DNA from 3 places in the Gracilibacillus xinjiangensis genome. Region 2 is predicted to be linked to each of the others. Evidence: predicted binding sites of a transcription regulator. Region 2 holds the regulator's gene; each other region holds the start of a gene.
The links. The regulator Rex, encoded in region 2, represses fermentation and respiration genes when NADH is low (regulators of the CRP and FNR family bind a similar motif). The targets are predictions, from matches to a motif close to TTGTGAAATATTTCACAA.

Region 1 (7,558 bases), on a different contig from region 2:
AAATATTCCAAAAGAGGAGAAGAAAATTAAACGTGTTTTTTTAAAACCTAATCCTGTTTTACCTTTGCCAGAAGCAGTTGATGCTATTCACCAGTCGGATCTTGTTGTCATTTCCCCAGGAAGTCTTTATACAAGTATCCTTCCTAATCTGATCGTTCCGCAAATAGGAAAAGCATTGAAAGATACAAAAGCAAATGTTGTTTATGTTTGTAATGTCATGACCCAGGTCGGTGAGACAAATGGATATACAGTAGGTGACCATGTACTGGCAATAACAGACCATATTGGTCCAGGGTGTATTCAATCAGTAATTGTCCATAATAAAGAAATTGACCCTAATATGAAATTAGTCTATGCAGAAGAACAAGCAGAGCCAGTTAAATATGATTTAGATCGCCTGAAAAGCATAGGATTAGAAATTATTGAAGAGGATATTGTTAAAGTGAAAAACAATTCATTAAGGCATGATACAGAAAAAATTGCCAATCTTCTCGTTTCTTTATTGTAGGGGAAAAAATGGGGGGAGAAAGTTGTCATTTGCATCAGAGATTAAAAAAGAGTTAACAACTATTGAGAATGAGCCATGCTGCAACCATGCGGAACTTGCTGCATTAATTCGCATGAATGGCGCAGTATCTTTTTCAAGGCTTCATTATTCATTAGATGTCCAAACAGAAAATGCGGCCATCGCTCGCCGTATTTATACATTAATTAAAAGTCTTTATGGATATCCCGTCGAATTACTTGTGAGAAAGAAAATGAAATTGAAAAAAAACAATGTATATATTGTTCGAATGAATGAAGGTGTGAAAAATATGTTAGTCGATATGGAGATCTTGATTGAACCATATCAATTTATTCGTACAATATCAGATAAATATAAACAAAAAGAATGCTGCCGGAGAGCGTATTTGCGCGGGGCCTTTTTGGCAGGTGGTTCTGTAAACAATCCAGAAACATCATCTTATCATTTGGAAATATATAATTTTTACGAAGAACATAATCAAGCATTATGTGATTTATTGAATGACTATAACCTTCATGCGCGAGTTTTAGAGCGGAAAAAAGGCTTTATTGCCTATATAAAAGAAGCGGAAAAAATTACAGAATACTTAAATTACATTGGTGCACATCAAGCATTGTTTAAGTTTGAGGATGTTCGAATTGTAAGGGATATGCGTAATTCTGTTAATCGCTTAGTAAATTGCGAGACGGCAAACTTAAATAAGACAATCGGTGCAGCATTTAGACAAGTAGAAAACATCCGATATATTCAAAAAACAGTTGGACTAGAAGCATTACCTGATAAATTACGGGAAATAGCGGAATTGAGAATGGAGCATCAAGATGTTTCACTAAAAGAGTTAGGTGAAATGGTATCAGGCAGTAAAATCAGTAAATCAGGCATTAATCATCGCTTGAAAAAAATCGATCAATTTGCCGAACAATTACGTAATGAGAATGTTACAACAAATAATTAAAAGCTTACTATAATCCTCGAAGAACAGGTTATCCTCTTCGGGGATTATTTTTAATAAGCATGAAACATCAAAAGAGCAGTCCGGGCTTGTTAAAGACAATTATATATGTATCGAATTTAAAAATCGTTTTTATTGGTAATAAATAAGGGGATAGTATAGTATTATAATTATGGTAACGCTTACAAAGAGAGGGGCTTTAAAGATGGTGGAAAAAAATGTCATTATTGACGTAGAACCAGGTTTGCAAGCACGTCCTGCAGCTCAATTTGTACAAAAAGCTAACAGTTATTCTTCAGAAATTTTTATTGAAAAAGATCAAAAAAGAATCAATGCAAAGAGTATCATGGGTTTGATGAGCTTAGCATTAGCGAGAGGAAATGAAATTAAGCTGATTGCAGATGGTCCAGATGATCAAGAGGCACTGGAAGACTTAGCAAGCTTTGTTGAAGGAACATAAAACAGCAAAAAACCCAGCCACTAAAAGCTGGGTTTTCCTATTAGTTTAAATCAGCCGGCTTCTTTTCCATTACTCTATCAATTAGGCCATATTCTTTTGCACGTTCAGCTGTCATGAAGTTATCACGATCCGTATCTTTTTCGATTACTTCAAGTGGTTGACCTGTACGATCTGCTAAAATTTGGTTTAATTTTTTACGCATTTCTATAATACGGTTAGCATGGATTTGAATATCAGATGCTTGACCTTGAGTTCCGCCCAATGGCTGGTGAATCATTACTTCACTGTTTGGTAAGGCAAAGCGTTTGCCGGGTTCACCAGCTGCAAGAAGGAAGGCACCCATAGATGCTGCCATACCAATACAGATTGTTGATACATTTGGTTTAATGAACTGCATTGTATCATATATTGCCATACCAGCAGTGATTGATCCACCTGGTGAATTGATGTATAATGAAATATCTTTATCAGGATCTTCTGCAGCTAAGAATAGAAGCTGTGCAACAATACTGTTAGATACATTATCGTCAATAGCACTGCCCAGCATAATGATTCTGTCTTTTAAAAGGCGAGAGTAAATGTCATAGGCACGCTCACCACGGTTTGTTTGTTCAATAACTGTAGGGATTAAATTCATAAAAAAAATTCCTCCTTATGTTGCTTCTAAATTTAATAAATCTTTAACTATTTTCATCATAACTTAATGGTCAAATAAGGTCAAAAGATTTGAACCGCATTATGAACAATTATGTATTATAACAACATCTTTCCCTTTTTTCCCATTGTTTAAACAACTGTCTTGAACAGTTTATGAATGCTCATCTAGAAAAATGCGAAATTTACCATTGAAAAGATTGGGTGTATTAGTTATAATAAAAAATGTCGCTATTTAAATATGCGCTCGTAGCTCAGGGGATAGAGCAATGGTTTCCGGTACCATGTGTCGGGGGTTCAAATCCCTCCGAGCGCGTACTCTTTATTTTATTCCACTACAAAAATCTGCTGTTTCATTATCCACTGTATCAAACCATCCATATCATATCGATTGGACTTTATCCTCTGGTTTCAAAACCCTTTTCCATCTCTCTTGACAAAATTTTGATTGAGATATCTGGATAGCAAGGATGATAGTGAGAGTATAAAGCCGACTTTCCGTTGAATGATTCATAATAAATTCCCCGAATTTTAAGGATTTAGCTTAAGTGTTAGCTTATATCTACTTTCTATTGATTACTAAAAAATGCCATGTTGGATCCAACATGGCATGGATAATTTATTGTAAATTATCCATTGAGACTACCTGGCTCTCAAATTCATAAAGCACCAAAACAAGTACAAAATAAAAATCTAGATAATCCAGAGAAAGAATGAATTTTGAATACCTCTAAAAAAATTGGTGTCATGATTATCAAATGGTTCATAGTATTGAATAGTTGCTCAACATTTCACAATATTATCATATATCTGCCTTTTATCACCAATAAAAATAGGATATAGTAAGAATATATTCAAATGTTCTTCAATAATGTTTAGGGGTGATTTTGATGGCTGGTAAGAAAACAAAGTTAAGAAAAGTCGTAATTATCGGAACTGGATTTGTCGGAACAAGTTATGCATATGCATTATTAAATCAAGGAGTAGTAAATGAGTTAGTACTAATTGATTTAGATCGTGAGAAAGCAGAAGGTGAAGCAAGGGACTTGAATCACGGCATGGCTTTTGGCAATCCGATGAGAATAAGAACTGGTGACTATGAAGAATGCCATAATGCTGACCTTGTAGTAATTACAGCCGGTGCAAATCAACGCCCTGGAGAAACAAGATTAGACTTAGTGTCAAAAAATGCACAAATCTTCAAAGGTATTATAAACAAAGTAATGGATGTTGATTTTCAAGGGATTTTCCTTGTGGCAACAAATCCAGTAGACATTCTTACACAACTTACAAAAGAAATTTCCGGCTTGCCGAAAGAGCGTGTTATCGGTTCTGGGACCATTCTGGATACAGCAAGATTCCGCTATTTATTAGGTGAACATTTTGAGGTGGATCCCAGAAATGTACATGCATATATAATGGGAGAGCATGGAGATTCAGAATTACCTGTTTGGAGTCATGTACAGATAGGCGGTGTACCATTAAGCAAGTATGCGGGTATTACTGATTTTGATCAGCATGAACAGATGAAAGCAATATTTGAAAATGTTCGTGATGCGGCTTACCATATTATTAAGCGAAAAGGAGCAACATATTACGGGATTGGTCTTGGGTTAGTTCGTTTAACACGAGCAGTTTTGAATAATGAAAATGCAATTGTGACAGTGTCTGCTTATCTGGAAGGCCAATATGGATTAGAGGATATATATATAGGCGTACCCGCAATTCTGAATGAGAATGGTGTCAGAGAAATTATTGAATTAAACTTAACTGACAAAGAACAGGAGCAATTGCGAGATTCTGCAAAAATACTTAAAGAAATGGTAGAAGCAGGTAGAGAAGCAATAAAATGATCATCTTTTTCAACCATAGAGAAAAATGTGAGGAGATGGTGTGAAAAATCATTGTCTCCTCATAATGGAAGAGGGTATTGAATTGACTGTAAAATTATATGGAAAAGAAAATTGCTCCATATGTACGGATGCAAAAATGATTTTAGAGCTATTGCAAACAGAGTACTTTTTCGAAATTGATGAAATAGATATATATGAAGATGATACGTTATTAGAGAAATATCATCTCATCATTCCGGTGATCGAAGTAGAGGGAGAAATTGCCGATTTTGGAAAAGTGGATTACGATAAAGTGGCGAATTTTCTGAAAACTAAAAATTATTGACTAAAATAGTTGAGAAATTATAAACACTTTGATAGAATCATTTATGGAAGTTGATTTTTTTTAGTCTATGTGGGACGATTTTTGACTAGGAGGGACAAATATTTCCCGGTATCGAAAAAGGAGCGTTTCCGATTGAAGGAATTACTGGATATTCAAGAAAAATTGTTCCCAGATATTTTAGATGTCATGCAAAAAAGATATAAAATATTGCAATACATACAACGGATGCAGCCAATTGGACGCAGAAGTTTATCCGATAATCTTCAAATGAAAGAGCGTGTTATTCGATCAGAAACAGAATTTTTGAATAAACACGGCTTTATTGCAGTGACATCAAAAGGGATGCAAGTTACGGAAGAAGGAAATGCGGTCATTGAGAAATTAGCTGAGTTCATGAATGGAATTTCTGAATTTCGTGTTTTAGAATCACAGATTAAGGATAAATTACAATTGGAACAAGTATTTATCGTTGCGGGGAATAGTGATGAACAACCCTCTGTTAAAGAAGAATTAGGGAAAGCATGTGTACAGTTCCTTAATACTATATTAACTTCCAATCAAACGATAGCTGTTACAGGTGGTACATCGATGGCAGAAGTGGCTAATCAGATGAAACCATTATTACATGCACCAAAATGTACGTTTGTCCCTGCACGTGGCGGCTTAGGGGAACAGGTGGAAAACCAGGCTAACACGATTTGTGCACAAATGGCGAAGAAAGCAAACGGCAATTATCGTATGCTTTATGTTCCGGATCCGCTAAGTGAGGATTCATATCACTCTATAATCGAAGAACCGACAATTAAAGAGATCTTAGAAATGGTTCACGATGCAAAAGTTGTTCTTCATAGTATTGGTGATGCCTTCACAATGGCTAAGAGACGTAAAGCATCAGATAGCGTAATAGAAAAGTTAAGGTCAGGCAATGCTGTTAGTGAAGCTTTTGGCTATTATCTGGACGAACAAGGGGAAGTTGTTTATAAAGTTCGTACTGTTGGTATACAAATTGAAGAGTTGAAGCAAGCACAGTATGTTATTGCTGTTGCTGGTGGTAAATCAAAAGCAAAAGCGATCCAGTCATATTTTAAGCAAGGAAAAAGTAATGTGCTTATTACAGATGAGGCAGCAGCGAAAGAGTTGTTAAAGGGAATTTCCCTTTAAATATAAAAAATTAAGTACAACCTTAAGGAGGATATTAGCATGGCAGTAAAAGTAGGTATTAATGGTTTTGGCCGTATTGGTCGTAATGTTTTTCGTCAAGCTTTAAAAAATAATGAGGTGGAAGTAGTAGCAGTTAATGATTTAACTGATGCGAACATGCTTGCACACTTGTTAAAATATGATTCTGTTCACGGCAAACTTGAAGAGGAAGTTTCTGTAAAAGGTGACGCTCTTGTAGTTGGCGGTAAAGAGATTAAAGTACTATCTGATCGTGACCCGGCTAACTTACCATGGGGTGATTTAGGTGTGGAAATCGTAGTTGAATCTACTGGATTCTTCACTAAACGTGAAGCTGCGGCTAAACACTTAGATGCTGGTGCGAAAAAAGTAATCATCTCTGCTCCTGCATCTAATGAAGACATTACGGTTGTAATGGGTGTTAACGAAGATAAATATGATCCAGCAAATCATCATGTAATCTCTAATGCATCTTGTACAACAAACTGTTTAGCTCCATATGCGAAAGTGTTAAATGATACATTTGGTTTAAAACGCGGTATGATGACAACTATTCACTCATACACTAACGATCAGCAAATCTTAGACTTACCTCATAAAGATTACCGTCGTGCGCGTGCAGCTTCTGAAAATATCATTCCTACAACTACTGGTGCTGCTAAAGCAGTTTCACTAGTATTACCTGAATTAGAAGGTAAATTGAATGGTATGGCAATGCGTGTACCAACTCCAGATGGTTCACTAGTTGACCTTGTTGCAGAACTTGATAAAGAAGTAACTGTTGAAGAAGTAAACGGAGCGCTTAAAGAAGCAGCAGAAGGTAAATTAAAAGGTATCCTAGGATATTCTGATGAGCCTTTAGTATCTGTAGATTACATCGGAAACACTAACTCTTCTACTATCGATGGACTTTCTACAATGGTTATGGAAGGTAACATGGTAAAAGTAGTATCATGGTATGATAACGAAATGGGATACTCTAGTCGTGTAGTTGATTTAGCAGCATACCTTAAAGCACAAGGACTATAAGAATTAGCTAGAAAACGGGAGGGGGATCAATCCTCCTCTCGTTTTCCAATTTAATAAGGATTTAATCCCAAGGAGGTTCCATTCAATGAATAAACAGACAATTAAAGACATTGATGTTAAAGGGAAAAAGGTTTTTTGCCGAGTTGATTTTAACGTACCGATGAAAGACGGAGAAGTAACAGATGATACACGTATCAGAGCAGCATTACCAACAATTGAGCACTTATCTGAACAAGGTGCAAAAGTGATTCTGGCAAGCCACTTAGGCCGCCCGGGCGGGGAAGTAGTCGAAGAATTACGCATGGATGCTGTTGCGAAACGTTTAAGTGATTTAATCAATAAATCTGTTGTGAAAACTGATGAGGTTTACGGAGATGAAGTAAATCAAGCAGTAAGCGAACTAAATGATGGCGATATTCTGCTTATCGAAAATGTTCGATTTGAAGCTGGTGAAACAAAAAATGATCCGGCATTAGCGAAAGCATTTGCTGACTTAGCTGACTTCTATGTGAATGATGCATTTGGTGCTGCTCACCGTGCACATGCATCAACAGCTGGTATTGCTGAACATATTCCATCA
Region 2 (7,558 bases):
AAACAAAGAAATTAGCTGAAAAGCTAGCCTTGCTAGTTAAGCCTGGTGATGTTTTGACATTGGAAGGTGATCTAGGTGCAGGTAAAACAACTTTTACAAAAGGCTTAGGTACAGGACTAGGGGTAAGAAGGACAATCAATAGCCCTACTTATACGATTGTGAAAGAATATACTGGAGAGATCCCGCTTTATCATATGGACGTCTATCGCCTTGAGGAAAGTGATGAAGATATTGGGTTTGCTGAATTTTTCCAGGGTGAAGGTGTTACTGTGGTAGAATGGGCTTCATTTATTAATGATTTTTTACCTGAAGAAAGGCTAGCTATTGAAATTAGAAGAAAAGACGAATATACTAGAGAAATTGTGATGACACCAATGGGAGAACATTATGAGTTTATTTGTAAGGAGCTATATAGATGAATATTTTAGCGATTGATACATCCAATCAAGTGATGGGTGTAGCTATCTCCAAAAAAAGTCAACTGGAGGCAGAATATATAACGAACATGAAACGGAATCATTCGATCGGATTAATGCCGGCTATTGACCATATTATGAGAGAAACCAATACATTACCAAACGACTTAGATCAAATCGTTGTAGCAAAAGGGCCTGGTTCTTATACAGGTGTTCGGATAGGATTATCCACTGCCAAAACAATGGCATGGTCATTAGATATTCCGATTGCTGCTATATCCAGTCTGGAGCTTGTTGCCTATAATGGTATGGGGCAAGCGAAGTATATTTGTCCCTTCTTTGATGCGAGACGCGGCTTAGTCTATACAGGGTTGTATCAGCAGGAAGACAACCGTTTAGTTTTGGCGAAAAAGGAACAAAACATATCCTTTACAGAATGGTTGGAAGAGTTAAACAATATTGGAGAACCGATTTTATTTTTAAGTCAGGATCTTGAATTACATCGATCCACGATTGTATCTATATTAGGTGATAATGCTATCTTCCCCGCTTTGAATACTTTACATCTTCCGCGTCCAGGGGTTCTTTTATCATTAGCTGGAGAAAGACAACCAGAAATAACCCATAACATAACCCCGAATTATTTAAGGTTAGTAGAAGCGGAAGCAAAATGGATAAAGGAACAGGGATTAAAGGAAAATGAGTAGTTTAGATTTCCGTCAAATGACAGAAGCTGATATTGACCGGGTATATGAAATTGATTGTCTTTCCTTCCCGAAGCCATGGCCGAAGGATATTTATTATGAGGAAATGAGAACAAATAACTTTGCTCGTTATTTTGTAGCAACTCTTGATGATGAAGTGATTGGTTTCTGTGGTTCCTGGATAGTACTAGATGAAGCGCAAATTACAAACATAGCTATTGAACCAGCACATCGGGGAAACCGTTACGGTGAAGGGCTTTTTCAATATGTAATGAATTATGCAGTTGCCAACGGTGTGAAACATTTGTCTCTGGAGGTACGTGTATCAAACCTTGTTGCACAAAAAATGTACAAGAAATTTGGTTTAATCCCTGGTGGCATTAGAAAGAATTATTATACAGACAATCAAGAAGACGCATTAGTATTGTGGGTGAATTTATGAGTGAATATATTTTAGGAATTGAGACAAGCTGTGATGAAACAGCTGCAGCTATTATAAAAGATGGGCGAGAAATTGTTTCCAATGTGGTTGCTTCACAAATAGAGAGCCATAAACGCTTTGGTGGAGTGGTGCCTGAGATTGCGTCAAGACACCATGTTGAACAGGTTACACTTGTCCTGGAGGAAACTTTTGCAAAAGCAGGCTTAACAATGGACGATATCGATGCCGTTACAGTAACAGAGGGACCTGGACTTGTTGGTGCATTACTAGTTGGAGTGAATGCTGCGAAAGCGTTGGCGTTTTCGCATAATAAGCCGCTAATTGGAGTACACCATATTGCAGGTCATATTTATGCAAATCGCCTTGTGAAGGAATTTGAATTTCCACTCCTCGCATTAGTCGTATCAGGGGGGCATACAGAACTTATTTTAATGAAAGAACATGGTGATTTTAATATTATTGGCGAAACTCGGGATGATGCTGCAGGGGAAGCATATGATAAAGTTGCTCGTACGCTTAATCTTCCATACCCAGGTGGGCCCAAAATTGACCAATTAGCACATGAAGGCAATTCTGTCATTGATTTTCCCAGAGCGTGGTTAGAGGAAGGCTCTTATGATTTCAGCTTTAGTGGTTTAAAGTCAGCAGTGATTAATACATTGCATAATGCTAAACAGCGAGGGCAAGTATATCGTAATGAAGATATTGCAGCAAGTTTTCAATCAAGCGTTGTCGATGTATTAGTTGAGAAAACATACCGGGCTGCCAAAAATTATGATATCAAGCAAGTAATTGTCGCAGGTGGGGTTGCAGCAAATAAAGGTCTTAGAAGTGCGATGGAGACTAAATTTGATGATGAAGCGATAGATTTAATGTTTCCTCCAATCTCATTATGTACAGATAATGCAGCAATGATAGCAGCTGCAGGTTCTATTGCCTTCAATCAAGGGCATCGAGCTGCATGGGATTTGAACGCGAGTCCTGGCCTGGATTTAGAAAGATATGCTCAAAGAAAAAACTAATGAAAAAGGGTTGCTTTGCATCTAAATGTTTAGTAACCCTTTTTTGTTGCTTTTCCTTATCTATGTATCCCAAAGTGGCATGGCCAAATAGTATTTATTTGAATAGGTTCCTTACTTATCAACTATTTATCAACAACTTATTAACACCTATGTTAATAAGCGCTGTAAATAGCGGTAAATCAATGGTAAGAAATAATGGGATTTGTGGATAAATTGACTGTATACTGTGGATTATGGGGATAAGTCTATGGATAACCTTTTACATCAGTAAATAACTCAAAATATAATTGTGGATAAAAAAACGAGTTACTTGAAGCAACCCGCTTTCTTATTAATCTTCATGCAATCTTTCCCATTCTTCCATTAATCTTTCTATGGTAGCCTTGATTTGGCCACTTTTATCTGTTAACTCTAATGACTTCTCATGGTCTTGGTATACTTCAGGATCACATAATAATTCCTCGTTACGTGAAAGTTCTTCCTCTAATTGTTCGACTTCTGATTCGATTTCTTCAATTCTGCGTTGCTTTTTTCGCTCCGCTTTCTTTAATTCCTTTTCTTTTTTGAAATCTGATTTTGTTTGCTGTTTGGAGGCTTCTACTAATTCTTCTTTTTGCAGTTCCTTCAATTGTGCTTCCTCTTGCTTCTTTTCTAGATAATAATCATAATCCCCTAAGTAGACGGTTGTTTTATTTGCCTGCATTTCTAGTACTTGTGTTGCTAGTTTATTAATAAAATAACGATCGTGTGATACAAACAGAATGGTACCAGGATAATCAACGAGTGCCGCTTCCAGAATTTCTTTACTGTCCAAGTCCAGATGGTTTGTTGGCTCATCAAGCAGTAAGAAGTTTGCTTTTTCCATCATGAGTTTTGCAAGTGCAAGACGTGCTTTTTCTCCACCACTTAAGGCAGATACTGGTCGTAAGACGTCATCACCACTAAATAAGAAATTACCTAAAATTGTTCGGATATCCTTTTCATTCATTAGAGCGTAATCGTCCCATAACTCATTTAGCACCGTTTTCTTTTCGTGGAGCAAAGTCTGTTCCTGATCATAGTAACCAATTTGAACATTCGCACCAAGCTGAATCGTTCCTTTGGCAGGATCTAATTGCCCAATGATATTTTTTAACAAAGTGGATTTCCCGACACCGTTCGGGCCAACTAATGCCATGCTCTCTCCGCGCGATAGATTAATATTAAGATTAGAGAAAATATAAGGTTCGGAAGATTCATAACGAAAGGCAAGGTCATTAATTTTTAAAACATCATTTCCGCTTCTGCGGTCAATGGAAAAAGAAAATTTTGCCGAACCTTCATCACCGAGGGGTTTATCCATTACTTCCATTTTCTCTAACTGCTTTCGTCTGCTCTGAGCCCGTTTGGTTGTGGAAGCTCTCACCAAATTTTTTTGAATAAAGTCTTCCATTTTTTTAATTTCCGTCTGTTGTTTTTCATATTGTTTCAAATCACGTTCATAGTTTGCTGCTTTCTGGTCCAGATATTTACTGTAGTTGCCATGAAATTTGGCTGATTCCTGACGGGAAATTTCATAAACGATATTGACTGTTTTATCGAGGAAGTATCTGTCGTGTGAAACTATTACAACTGCCCCGTTGTAGTTGTTAATATAATTCTCTAACCATGTAAGTGTTTGGATATCCAGGTGATTGGTTGGTTCATCCAGGATCAGGACATCTGGTTTAGTTAATAAGAGTTTACCTAATGCAAGTCTTGTTTTTTGCCCTCCGCTAAGTGTAGCAATTGATGTTCCCCACATTGATTCAGGGAAATCCAACCCATTTAATACTGCTTTAATTTCTGCTTCATATTGGTAACCGCCAGCTGTTTTAAATGCCTCTTGTTTTTGATCATAATTTGATAATAACTGTTGATATTTTTCTTGATCTTCAATTAGATCTGGATCACCCATTTGCTGTTCCATTTGACGCAGTTTCTTTTCTTCTTTAATAAAATGTTCAAATATCTTAAGCATTTCATCCCAAATGGTTTCAGCGGAATCAAGTCCCGAGTGTTGTGCAAGATATCCTAGTGTTACTTCTTTTGGTTTATGAATCTCGCCTTCGTCATAGCTTAATTGGCCGGAAATGATATTCAATAAAGTAGATTTACCAGCACCATTTCTACCAACAATGGCGATGCGATCATGTTGTTTTATTTCTAGTTTTATATTAGACAAGATCAGTTCAGCACCAAATCTTTTTGTTAAATTGTTCACTTGTAAATAAATCATGCTTTGTTCACCTCATTGATGTAAGTTTATCTTAACTACTGCCTAATCTGCAAGTAGTCTAATTTATTATGTGGAAATCCTGGTTTCAATAAATTGCACTTGACAGTTGTCTCGTGTAGTGAATTATTTCACGACTTTTCTGACCTTTTCTGTTAGAATGAATAGTAAGTATCAACATTCACAAATCTTTAGTAGTAGAATAAGGGGATTGAATAATGGCGAATTATAATAAAATACCTCAAGCTACAGCAAAACGCTTACCTTTATATTATCGTTTTTTGAACAATTTACATATTCAAGGTAAAGACCGTGTATCTTCAAAAGAATTGAGCAGTGCAATGAAAGTGGACTCTGCAACAATAAGACGTGACTTTTCTTACTTCGGTGCACTGGGGAAGAAAGGCTATGGTTATAATGTTGATTACTTGCTCGGTTTTTTTCGAAAAACATTAGATCAAGATGAGAATACACCTGTTGTGTTGATTGGTGTTGGTAATTTAGGCACAGCATTTTTAAATTATAACTTTACCAAAAATAATAATACGAAGATTGAAGTAGCATTTGACGCTGATCCTTCTAAAGTTGGCAAAGAGATTGGCAGTATTCAAGTATATCATGTAGATGAATTAGAGGAGCAAATAGGTGATATCCATGTCGCTATATTAACGGTCCCTGTTGCTGAAGCACAACCGATGGCAGACAGACTTGTCCAATCTGGTGTTAAAGGGATTTTGAATTTTACCCCTGCCAGAATTACTGTACCGAATGATGTAAGAGTACATCATATCGATTTAGCGGTTGAACTTCAATCATTAGTCTATTTTATGAAACATTACCCATTAGAGGAAGAGTAAAAAAGAAAGAAGTGCAGCATTCGAGCTAGCACTTCTTATTTTTTCTTTTTATCTCTTGCTTTTTTAATACGAAAGTGTAAATTTACTAGTCGTATACCAACAACGAAATCAATGGTTGCAAAAAATGCAAGTAGTATCGTGATAAAGTTAAAAACAGATCCTTCTACTGATTGAATCGCAATATAGGTGAATAGACTGCCTAATGCGAAATAAAAAAAAGCAGAAGTTAGTGGTGAAATTCTCATCATTTAAAAGCCTCCAAATAATATCAACTGCAGCTCTTCAAGCCTTCTCTGTAACTCTTCAGGATCAATTGAAAATTGCAGAATTACAGCCATAGTATTCATGGACATATGAACAATGATAGGAACAATAATTCGATTAGTTTCTACATAAACGAATGCAAAAACCATACCTGCTAATATATATGTTAGCAAATGATCAAAGTCCATATGTAAGATAGCAAAGAGAAAACCTGATATCACAGCAGCAATGAAGAAATTCATTCGTTGATTCAGTGTACCAAAGATTGCTTTTCTAAAAACAAGCTCTTCTAGAATTGGTCCCAATATGGAGATAATAATAATAAATATTGGTGCACGTCTTGCAACTTCCAAAAGGATTTGGGTATTTTCGGAGGAAGTAGTAATTCCGAACACATACCTTTCAATTAGTCCAGCAACATTTTGAGCTATTATTACAAGGATAAATCCTACGACAGACCAAAATATAATTTGTCCGATTTTTTTATCTTCTAATCTGAAGAAACTGCGGATTTCATCTCTGAGTATATAACACGAGACTGCTAATGCAGCAAGAAAAGTTATTATACTCCATGATACGGTCAAAATGACTGGATCAATATCTAAATTCTTTTCAAGTGGAATAACAAAATAACTGGACAGTTGCATCAGTACATATGTTGCTATTACATATATATACTTTTTTGGCAAAGTAAAACGACTCCCTTTATTTATTTTTCTTTACATGATACGTATTTTAACATAAAAAAAGAATGAAATTGAAATAGTAAGACTAATTATATAAGAGTATCCCAGTTTAAGAATTTTTTTCTAAAAATATGTACTTAATACTTGCAAAAAAAATGCTGATTCATTATTATAATAATTGTGTTAGCACTCCCTTAGATTGAGTGCTAACAATCGACAAAAAATATAAATGTAGATATCAAGGAGGTTATTATCAATGCTTAAACCATTAGGTGATCGTGTCATTATTGAGGTTGTAGAGCAAGAAGAAAAAACAGCGAGTGGAATTGTTCTTCCTGATTCTGCGAAAGAAAAACCACAAGAGGGTAGAGTAGTTGCTGTTGGTACTGGTCGTGTAACAGACAATGGCGAAAAAATTGCACTTGAAGTAAATGAGGGCGAAACTGTTATTTACTCTAAATTCGCTGGTACAGAAGTTAAATATGATGGTAAAGAATACTTAATCCTTCGTGAAAGTGACATCTTAGCGATCGTAGGCTAATTGTTGCTCGAAGTACATTTAAATAAAATATCATAATAATTTATTTTCAAGGAGGTTTTCTATAATGGCAAAAGAAATTAAATTTAGTGAAGACGCTCGTCGTTCCATGCTTCGCGGGGTGGATACATTAGCAAACGCTGTAAAAGTAACTTTGGGACCAAAAGGTCGTAACGTTGTATTAGATAAAAAATATGGTTCCCCACTTATTACAAATGATGGTGTAACAATCGCAAAAGAAATCGAATTGGAAGATAAGTTTGAGAACATGGGTGCTCAATTAGTATCAGAAGTAGCATCTCAAACAAATGATGTTGCAGGGGACGGTACAACTACTGCGACAGTACTGGCACAAGCAATGATCCAGGAAGGCTT
Region 3 (7,558 bases), on a different contig from region 2:
AAAATGACTGTCTTGCCTAAACGCTCTGGTAATTCACTATAATTGCCGACAAACACCTTCTTAACTGTTTGTTCCATGGTAAAATCCCCCATCCATTATTTCGCATTTACTTTTTCATATAAATCTCTTAATATCGTCTCACTCTCTAATACCTCGTTCCAAGGTTCTTTATAAACAGACAATGCTTCATCCATTCTTTTACTCAATTCTTTTCGCATCTCATTATTTTGGACGATTTCCTGAATTGGTTCTAATCCGACTCTATCAACAAAATGAGATGTTCTTTCTAAATATCTAGCATTTTCACGATAATATTGTAAGAATGCTGCCGTATATTCTAATACTTCTTCTTCTGTTTTCACTTTTACCAGAAGATCTGCTTTACGTAAATCTGTACCACCGTTTCCTCCAACATATACTTCCCATACACCATCCAAACCTATGACACCAACGTCTTTTATACCACCTTCTGCACAATTACGCGGACATGCAGACACACCCATTTTTACTTTGTGTGGGGTGTTTAACCCTTCGAATTTCTTTTCTAACTTGATTCCCATCCCTGTAGAATCTTGTGTTCCGAAGCGGCAAAATTCTGAACCTACACACGTCTTTACTGTTCGAAGAGTTTTACCATATGCATAGCCTGAAGGCATCCCTAAATCCTTCCATACATTTGGTAAGTCTTCTTTTTTCACACCTAGTAAGTCAATACGTTGCCCACCGGTTAATTTAATCATTCCCACATTATATTTTTCAGCAACATCTGCTATTGTTCTTAAATCTTCTGCATTGGTTACCCCGCCATACATTCTCGGAACAACTGAGTATGTGCCATCTTTTTGTATGTTTGCATGTAATCTTTCATTTACAAACCTTGATTCACGCTCATCTTCGTGCTCTTTTGGATAAACCATTCCTAAATAATAGTTTAGGGCTGGCTTACATTTCGAACACCCTTCCTCTGTCTTCCAACCTAGTACATTCATTACTTCACGAGTGTGTGTTAAATGCTTTTCTTTAATCTCTGCAATTACTTCATCTCTAGATAAATCTGTACATGAACAAACAGTTTCTTTTTCATTTGCTTCATATTCATCACCTAATGTATGTGTTAATAAATCTGAAACAAGAGATTTACAAGTACCACAAGAACGGGAAGCATTTGTACAACCTTTTACTTCTTCAACAGATGTTAAACCCTGTGTTTTAATCGCATTTATAATCGTTCCTTTCGTTACCCCATTACAACCACAAATCACTTCATCATCCGTCATAGATACAACAATACTTTCATCATTATCTTGACTTTGGGTACTTTCCAGGTATTCTTCTACATTCGCACCTTTTTTGATCAGGCTAAGTAATTTGGTTCCTTCTTTTGTATCTCCAAATAGGACAGCACCAGCCAGTTTATCATTCTGTACAAGAATTTTTTTATAGGTGTTTCTCCATTCATCGAATACTTTAATTGATTTCGTCTGATCCGTTTCATTAATCAACCCTGTTGAGAATACACTAACACCAGATACTTTTAATTGTGTTGATAAGACAGAACCTTTGTATCCTTGGTGGTTCATCCCACAAATATGCTTAGCTAACGCTTGACCTTGTTCATATAGTGGTGCAACTAAGCCATATACCATGCCATTATGCTCTGCACATTCACCAACTGCATATATATTAGGAATATTTGTCTCCATATGGTCATTAACTACTATCCCGCGGTTAATATCCAACCCTGATTCCTGTGCTAATTGAATATTTGGTTTAATACCTACAGCCATTACTACTAAGTCAGCTGGTATCTTGCCTCCATCGTTAAACCTTAATCCTGTCACACGATCTTTACCTAAGATCTCAGCTGTTTGTTTTTCAAGCAAGAAATTCATTCCCTGTGCTTCTAACTCTTTCTGAAGCAACTCACCAGCAGATCTGTCTAACTGACGCTCCATTAAATAATCTGAAAGATGAATAACATCAACTTCCATCCCTAGATTCAGAAGTCCTCTGGCTGCTTCTAACCCTAATAAACCACCGCCGATCACAGCTGCTCTTTTATAATTTTTCGATGCTGTAATCATTTTTTCACAATCTTCTATATCGCGGAAAGCTGTTACTCCTTCTTTATCCGCACCTGGAAGCGGCAGCATAAAAGGATTGGATCCTGTAGCAATAATTAAATAATCATAAGGTGTTTCTTTTCCTTTATCAGTAAAAACTACTTGGTTGTCTTTATCAATTTTAGTCACCGTTTCACCAGGATATAAACGAATGTCGTTCTCCTCATACCATTCCCATTCATTTAAAGTGATATCTTTTATCTCGGTATCCCCTTGCAACACTTTTGATAATTGAATTCGATTATAATTCGGATAAGGTTCTTTACCAAAAACCGTTATATCGAACTGATCTGGTAACAACTTTAATATTTCCTCAATTGTTCGAATACCTGCCATCCCATTACCGATTAACACTAGTTTTTTCTTTTCCATGCCTAGTCCCCCAATTTGTTTTTGGAAATTTAACATGTATAAAGCGTACCCCTTTAAAAAGGTTCTTTCCAAACCTTTGTCAACTTTCCTAACATGGTTTTTTGTCAACATATTACAAAAATACTCTGTTATATTTCCTAACAAATAATAAGACAGCAAATTATTAACGATGATACGCTTTTTATAAAAGAATCGACTATTAACTTGAGAATGAAAGATTATTCATTTATTAAATATGTAAAGTTTCATAACGTGACATGTACCAGCAACTCAGGAGGTTATATCTTATGGAGAAGAAACAGCTTGTTTTAATCGGGAATGGAATGGCTGGATTGAGATGTATTGAAAATATTTTAAAAGAAGACTCCAGTCTTTATCATATAACGGTGTTTGGGGCTGAGCCTTACACCAATTATAGTCGGATTATGCTTTCTTCCGTCTTACAAGGTAATACATCCTTTGATGATATCACCTTAAATGATTGGCATTGGTATGAAAGGAACCATATAACACTTTACCCTAACGAAATCATTAAGAATATTGATCCTGTCGGTAAAACAGTTGGATCAGAAAAACGGCAAGTTTCTTATGATAAGTTAATTATCGCAACAGGATCCATCCCTTTTATCATACCTGTGCCAGGATTTGAGAAAGATGGAGTAATGACATTTCGAACCATTGATGATTGTAAAAAAATGATCAAAATTTCGAAGCGTTATAAAAAAGCAGCAGTAATTGGTGGAGGGATTCTTGGGTTAGAAGCAGCGCGCGGATTATTAAACCTAGGCATGAAAGTGGATGTGATCCATTTAGCTGACCGATTAATGAACAATCAATTAGATCACCAAGCTGCAGGCATGCTGAAGGATGTTTTGAACAACCAAGGGATGAACTTTTTGCTAGAAAAAGAAACGTCTGAAATATTTGGCAAAGAAAGAGTAGAAGGAATTCGCTTTAAAGATGGTAGCGAGATTTCAGCAGACCTTGTTGTAATGGCCGCAGGAATTAGACCGAACATAGAGTTAGCTGCAAAAAGTGGTATTGAAACAAACCGCGGCATTAAAATCAATGATTGGATGGAAACAACTATTGAAGATATTTATGCTGTGGGTGAATGTGCAGAACATAAGGGAATAGTCTACGGGTTAGTAAAACCGCTGTACGAACAAGGCGAAATTCTAGCTAAACATTTATGTAATATAACGACAGACCCATACAATGGTTCTACATTATCTACTCAACTAAAAGTTTCCGGTGTTGACGTATTTTCAGTTGGGCAGGTAAATACATCTTCTGAGACAAAAGCTATTTCAGCTTTTGATGAAGTGTCTTCAACATACAAAAAAATACTATTTAAAAATAATAAGGCAATCGGCGCTGTTCTTTTCGGTGAAACATCTGCAGGTCCCAGATTACTAGACGCAATTAATAAGAAGAAATTCATTTCAGACAAAGAAAAAATTAAATTGATGCAACCAGTCAATATTCAAGATTCTTATGCAGCTTGCCTTGGGAGAAAAGACCATGTATGTACTTGTAATAATGTAACGAAAGGCAATATTATTGAGCAAGTTTTATCGAAAGACTTACAAACAGTCGATGAAGTAAAACGTTATACAAAAGCATCTAGCTCATGTGGCGGGTGTAAACCAGTCGTTCAGGAGTTACTAACATATATAAAAAGCGATTATTTCCAGGAGACAATGAGCGTTCACCATTTTTGCGCTTGTACAAATTTGGCAGAAGAAGAAGTTGTCAGAGAAATTCAAACAAGAAACTTAACAACAATCAGCCTAATCCGTAAAGAATTAGGCTGGTCACAGCCAGAAGGTTGTGATAAGTGTGAAGAAGCATTGCTTTACTATCTTGAAATGGTCTACCCGGAAATGGACCATGATGAAAGTTTTCTATTTGTTGATGAGAAAATCAATGCGATAAAACAGCCAAACGGACTTTATACAATTATCCCGCAACTGTATGGCGGGGCAGTTGATGGTAAGCAGTTAAACAAAATTAGTGAGGTAATTACTCAATTTCAACTTGCACCGGCCTTAATAAGGAATGGCCGAATTATCCTGAAAGATGTCTCAAAAGAAGATTTACTTTCTGTATGGAAAGCACTAGATATGAAATTATTTTCCTTTTCTGAAAATATGATAAAAAGTGTGGAAGCAGATTCTTCTGCTGCAGCACTATCTTTAGCCAAATTTATAGAAGAAAGGACCGAATATCTTAAAATGCCCCACACTGTGGAGGTAAAAATAAATGGCTGTCAAGAATCTAATCAATCGCTCCCTTTAAAGGATATCTACATTGTGGGGGTAAATGGAAATTGGGAGATTTATATTATTGATCGAGACAATTTTAGTACCGAACTGCTGACAGTGTCCAAAACAATTGTTGATGGCAGAAAAATTGTCCTTTCTTTAATTCAATATTACAGACAATCAGCTAGTTTTAATGAATCGATTGGAAAGTGGACAAACCGAATTGGGCTGATTCATATTCGCGAAGTGTTGTTCAATAAAGAATTACAAAATCTACTATTAGCTAGATTAGTAGAAGACCAGTCGATACGAAAAAAGAAAATCATTACTTCACTTTATTAGTATAAAACTTCAAAAATTTTCCTGTTTGTTTAGAAAGGATGTCCATTAAATGACAGAATTGATGTTAAAGTATTTTCGTGATAAACAACAAAAGGCACAATCGGAAAAAGTGTATGATACCCAATGTCCGTATTGCAGTATGCAATGTAAAATGCAATTAATAGAACAGAAAATTGTTTCAAGGAAGCAATATAAAACAATTGGAAAAGACAACCCGACATCTGGAGGCAGACTTTGTGTAAAAGGAATGAATGCTCATCAACATGCCCTTCATAATGAAAGATTGAAGCAACCATTAATGAGAATAAATAATGAATTCGTACCAGTAACATGGGAAGTTGCACTAGAAACGATCAAAACCAACTTTCAGGAAATTCAAAAGAATCATGGTAATAACGCGTTATCTGTGTATGGCAGTGCCTCAATAACAAATGAAGAAGCATATTTATTAGGTAAATTTGCAAGAGTTGCATTACAGACAAAATACATTGATTATAATGGAAGATTATGTATGGCCTCCGCTGCTACTGGAGCAAATATGACATTCGGAATGGATCGAGGATTCACAAATACAATCAACGAAATCCCCAATACACGGGTAATTATTTTAGCAGGGACAAATATAGCGGAATGTCAACCAACTATTATGCCCTACTTTGAGAAAGCAAAGGAAAACGGTGCATATATTATTGCTATTGATCCGAGAGAAACAAGTACAACAAAACTTGCAGATATGCATCTAAAGATCAAACCAGGTTCAGATATTGCACTAGCAAATGGCTTATTAAAAATTATGATTGAAAAAGAATTGATTGATACTGCTTTTATTATGAAACACACCAATCATTTTGATGAGGTGAAAAATTATGTACTTTCATTAAATTTGGATGAAATTGTTTCTGAAACTGGAATAACGATGGAAGAGTTCTATCAATCTGCAACAGTATTTGCTAGTGAACCTTCAGGAATGATCTTTACAGCTCGCGGGATTGAACAACAAATAAATGGAACGGAAACGGTAAGAGCGTTCCTAAACCTATTACTCGCAACAGGGAAAATCGGTAAACCAAACTCCGGCTTTGGTGCAATTACTGGACAAGGAAATGGCCAAGGTGCCAGAGAACATGGACAAAAAGCTGACCAGCTGCCTGGCTATCGTTCCATTGAAAATAAAGTGGACCGAAAATATATTGCAGATGTCTGGGAAATAAAAGAAGAAGATCTTCCGGATAAAGGGGTATCTGCATACGAAATGTTTGAACATATTGAAAAAGGTGATATTAAAAGCATGTTTATTATGTGTTCAAACCCGGTGATCTCCAACCCAAATGCTAATTTCGTAAAAAAAGCATTAGAAAAACTTTCTTTCTTAGTTGTTGTTGATTTATTCCTATCAGAAACAGCACAACTAGCAGATATTGTTTTACCGGCCACTTCCTATCTTGAAGATGAAGGCACCTTCACAAATGTGGAAGGACGGGTAATGTTAAGAGAAGCTAGCTTTCCGATCCAGGGTAATGCAAAACACGACTGGCAAATTCTGTCTGAAGTTGCAACCAGATTAGGCAAAGAAAAATATTTCACTTATGGTTCTGCAGAAGAAATTTTTGAAGAACTTAGAGTGGCAAGTCGTGGAGGAAAAGCGGATTATTATGGAATAACTTATGATCGTTTACGAAAAGAAAGTGGTGTATTATGGCCTTGTCCCTCACCAGATACTCCAGGAACGAACCGTTTATTTGAAAAACGATTCGCTCATGAAGACGGTAAGGCGAAAATGGCGGTCGTAAAAAACGAGTCTGGAGAACGTAAGCCAAAAATTAATTCCCAATACCCACTATATTTAACCACAGGCAGAGTCATGTCCCACTATCTAACTGGAGAACAAACAAGAAAAAGCCCTTCATTAGCTGCCAGAAATGTGGAAGCATATATAGAAATACATCCAGAAACCGCTAAAAAATATGGCATCAAACAAAACAAATTAGTCAAAGTAACCTCGGAAAAGGGGTGGATTATTGTTCGTAGTCAATTCTCGGAAGCTATTCGAAAAGACACGATTTTTATACCATTCCATTGGACAGAAAAGCAGAATGTCAATCGGCTTGTAGGTGATCAATTGGATCCTTTTTGCCGTATGCCTGGTTTTAAAATGAGTGTAGCAAGAGTTAGTCCAATAACAAATTAGAATATTGGAACAATCATCATTATAGGGAGATTAATATGACTATCGAAAATAATTACAGTGGACAAAAACAGATGCTTACAATTTCTACACTTGCTTTCTTCGTCAGTGTAATGGTTTGGTTTAATATGGCGCCATTCCAATCAACGATCCAAAAGCAGCTTGCTTTAACTGGTGAGGAAATCGGTGCATTAATGATTGTCAACCTTGCACTTAGTATTCCTGGGAGAATTATTATCGGAAGGTTAGTGGACCGTTATGGCCCCAGA

Region 1: ACFOY7_RS17705 (L-lactate dehydrogenase) is a predicted target of Rex. The motif match lies at 3,372-3,389, and genes of this name have one in related genera.
Region 3: nirB (nitrite reductase large subunit NirB) is a predicted target of Rex. The motif match lies at 2,729-2,746, and genes of this name have one in related genera.

The regions. Positions count from the first base shown of each region.
Region 1 covers NZ_JBHSDT010000008.1:1,254,398-1,261,955, reverse strand. Annotated here, with positions in the region: gene ACFOY7_RS17730 (gluconeogenesis factor YvcK family protein) at 1-508, shown strand, start outside; gene whiA (DNA-binding protein WhiA) at 531-1,481, shown strand; gene ACFOY7_RS17720 (HPr family phosphocarrier protein) at 1,684-1,938, shown strand; gene clpP (ATP-dependent Clp endopeptidase proteolytic subunit ClpP) at 1,979-2,575, opposite strand; tRNA gene ACFOY7_RS17710 (tRNA-Arg) at 2,836-2,908, shown strand; gene ACFOY7_RS17705 (L-lactate dehydrogenase) at 3,483-4,445, shown strand; gene ACFOY7_RS17700 (glutaredoxin family protein) at 4,528-4,770, shown strand; gene ACFOY7_RS17695 (sugar-binding transcriptional regulator) at 4,903-5,931, shown strand; gene gap (type I glyceraldehyde-3-phosphate dehydrogenase) at 5,971-6,978, shown strand; gene ACFOY7_RS17685 (phosphoglycerate kinase) at 7,064-7,558, shown strand, end outside.
Region 2 covers NZ_JBHSDT010000001.1:318,123-325,680, reverse strand. Annotated here, with positions in the region: gene tsaE (tRNA (adenosine(37)-N6)-threonylcarbamoyltransferase complex ATPase subunit type 1 TsaE) at 1-419, shown strand, start outside; gene tsaB (tRNA (adenosine(37)-N6)-threonylcarbamoyltransferase complex dimerization subunit type 1 TsaB) at 416-1,123, shown strand; gene rimI (ribosomal protein S18-alanine N-acetyltransferase) at 1,116-1,562, shown strand; gene tsaD (tRNA (adenosine(37)-N6)-threonylcarbamoyltransferase complex transferase subunit TsaD) at 1,559-2,584, shown strand; gene ACFOY7_RS01560 (ABC-F family ATP-binding cassette domain-containing protein) at 2,916-4,841, opposite strand; gene ACFOY7_RS01555 (redox-sensing transcriptional repressor Rex) at 5,057-5,695, shown strand; gene ACFOY7_RS01550 (DUF4305 domain-containing protein) at 5,731-5,943, opposite strand; gene ACFOY7_RS01545 (CPBP family intramembrane glutamic endopeptidase) at 5,944-6,648, opposite strand; gene groES (co-chaperone GroES) at 6,902-7,186, shown strand; gene groL (chaperonin GroEL) at 7,251-7,558, shown strand, end outside.
Region 3 covers NZ_JBHSDT010000008.1:1,130,841-1,138,398, forward strand. Annotated here, with positions in the region: gene nirD (nitrite reductase small subunit NirD) at 1-77, opposite strand, end outside; gene nirB (nitrite reductase large subunit NirB) at 96-2,495, opposite strand; gene nirB (nitrite reductase large subunit NirB) at 2,783-5,104, shown strand; gene nasC (assimilatory nitrate reductase catalytic subunit NasC) at 5,154-7,292, shown strand; gene ACFOY7_RS17045 (MFS transporter) at 7,328-7,558, shown strand, end outside.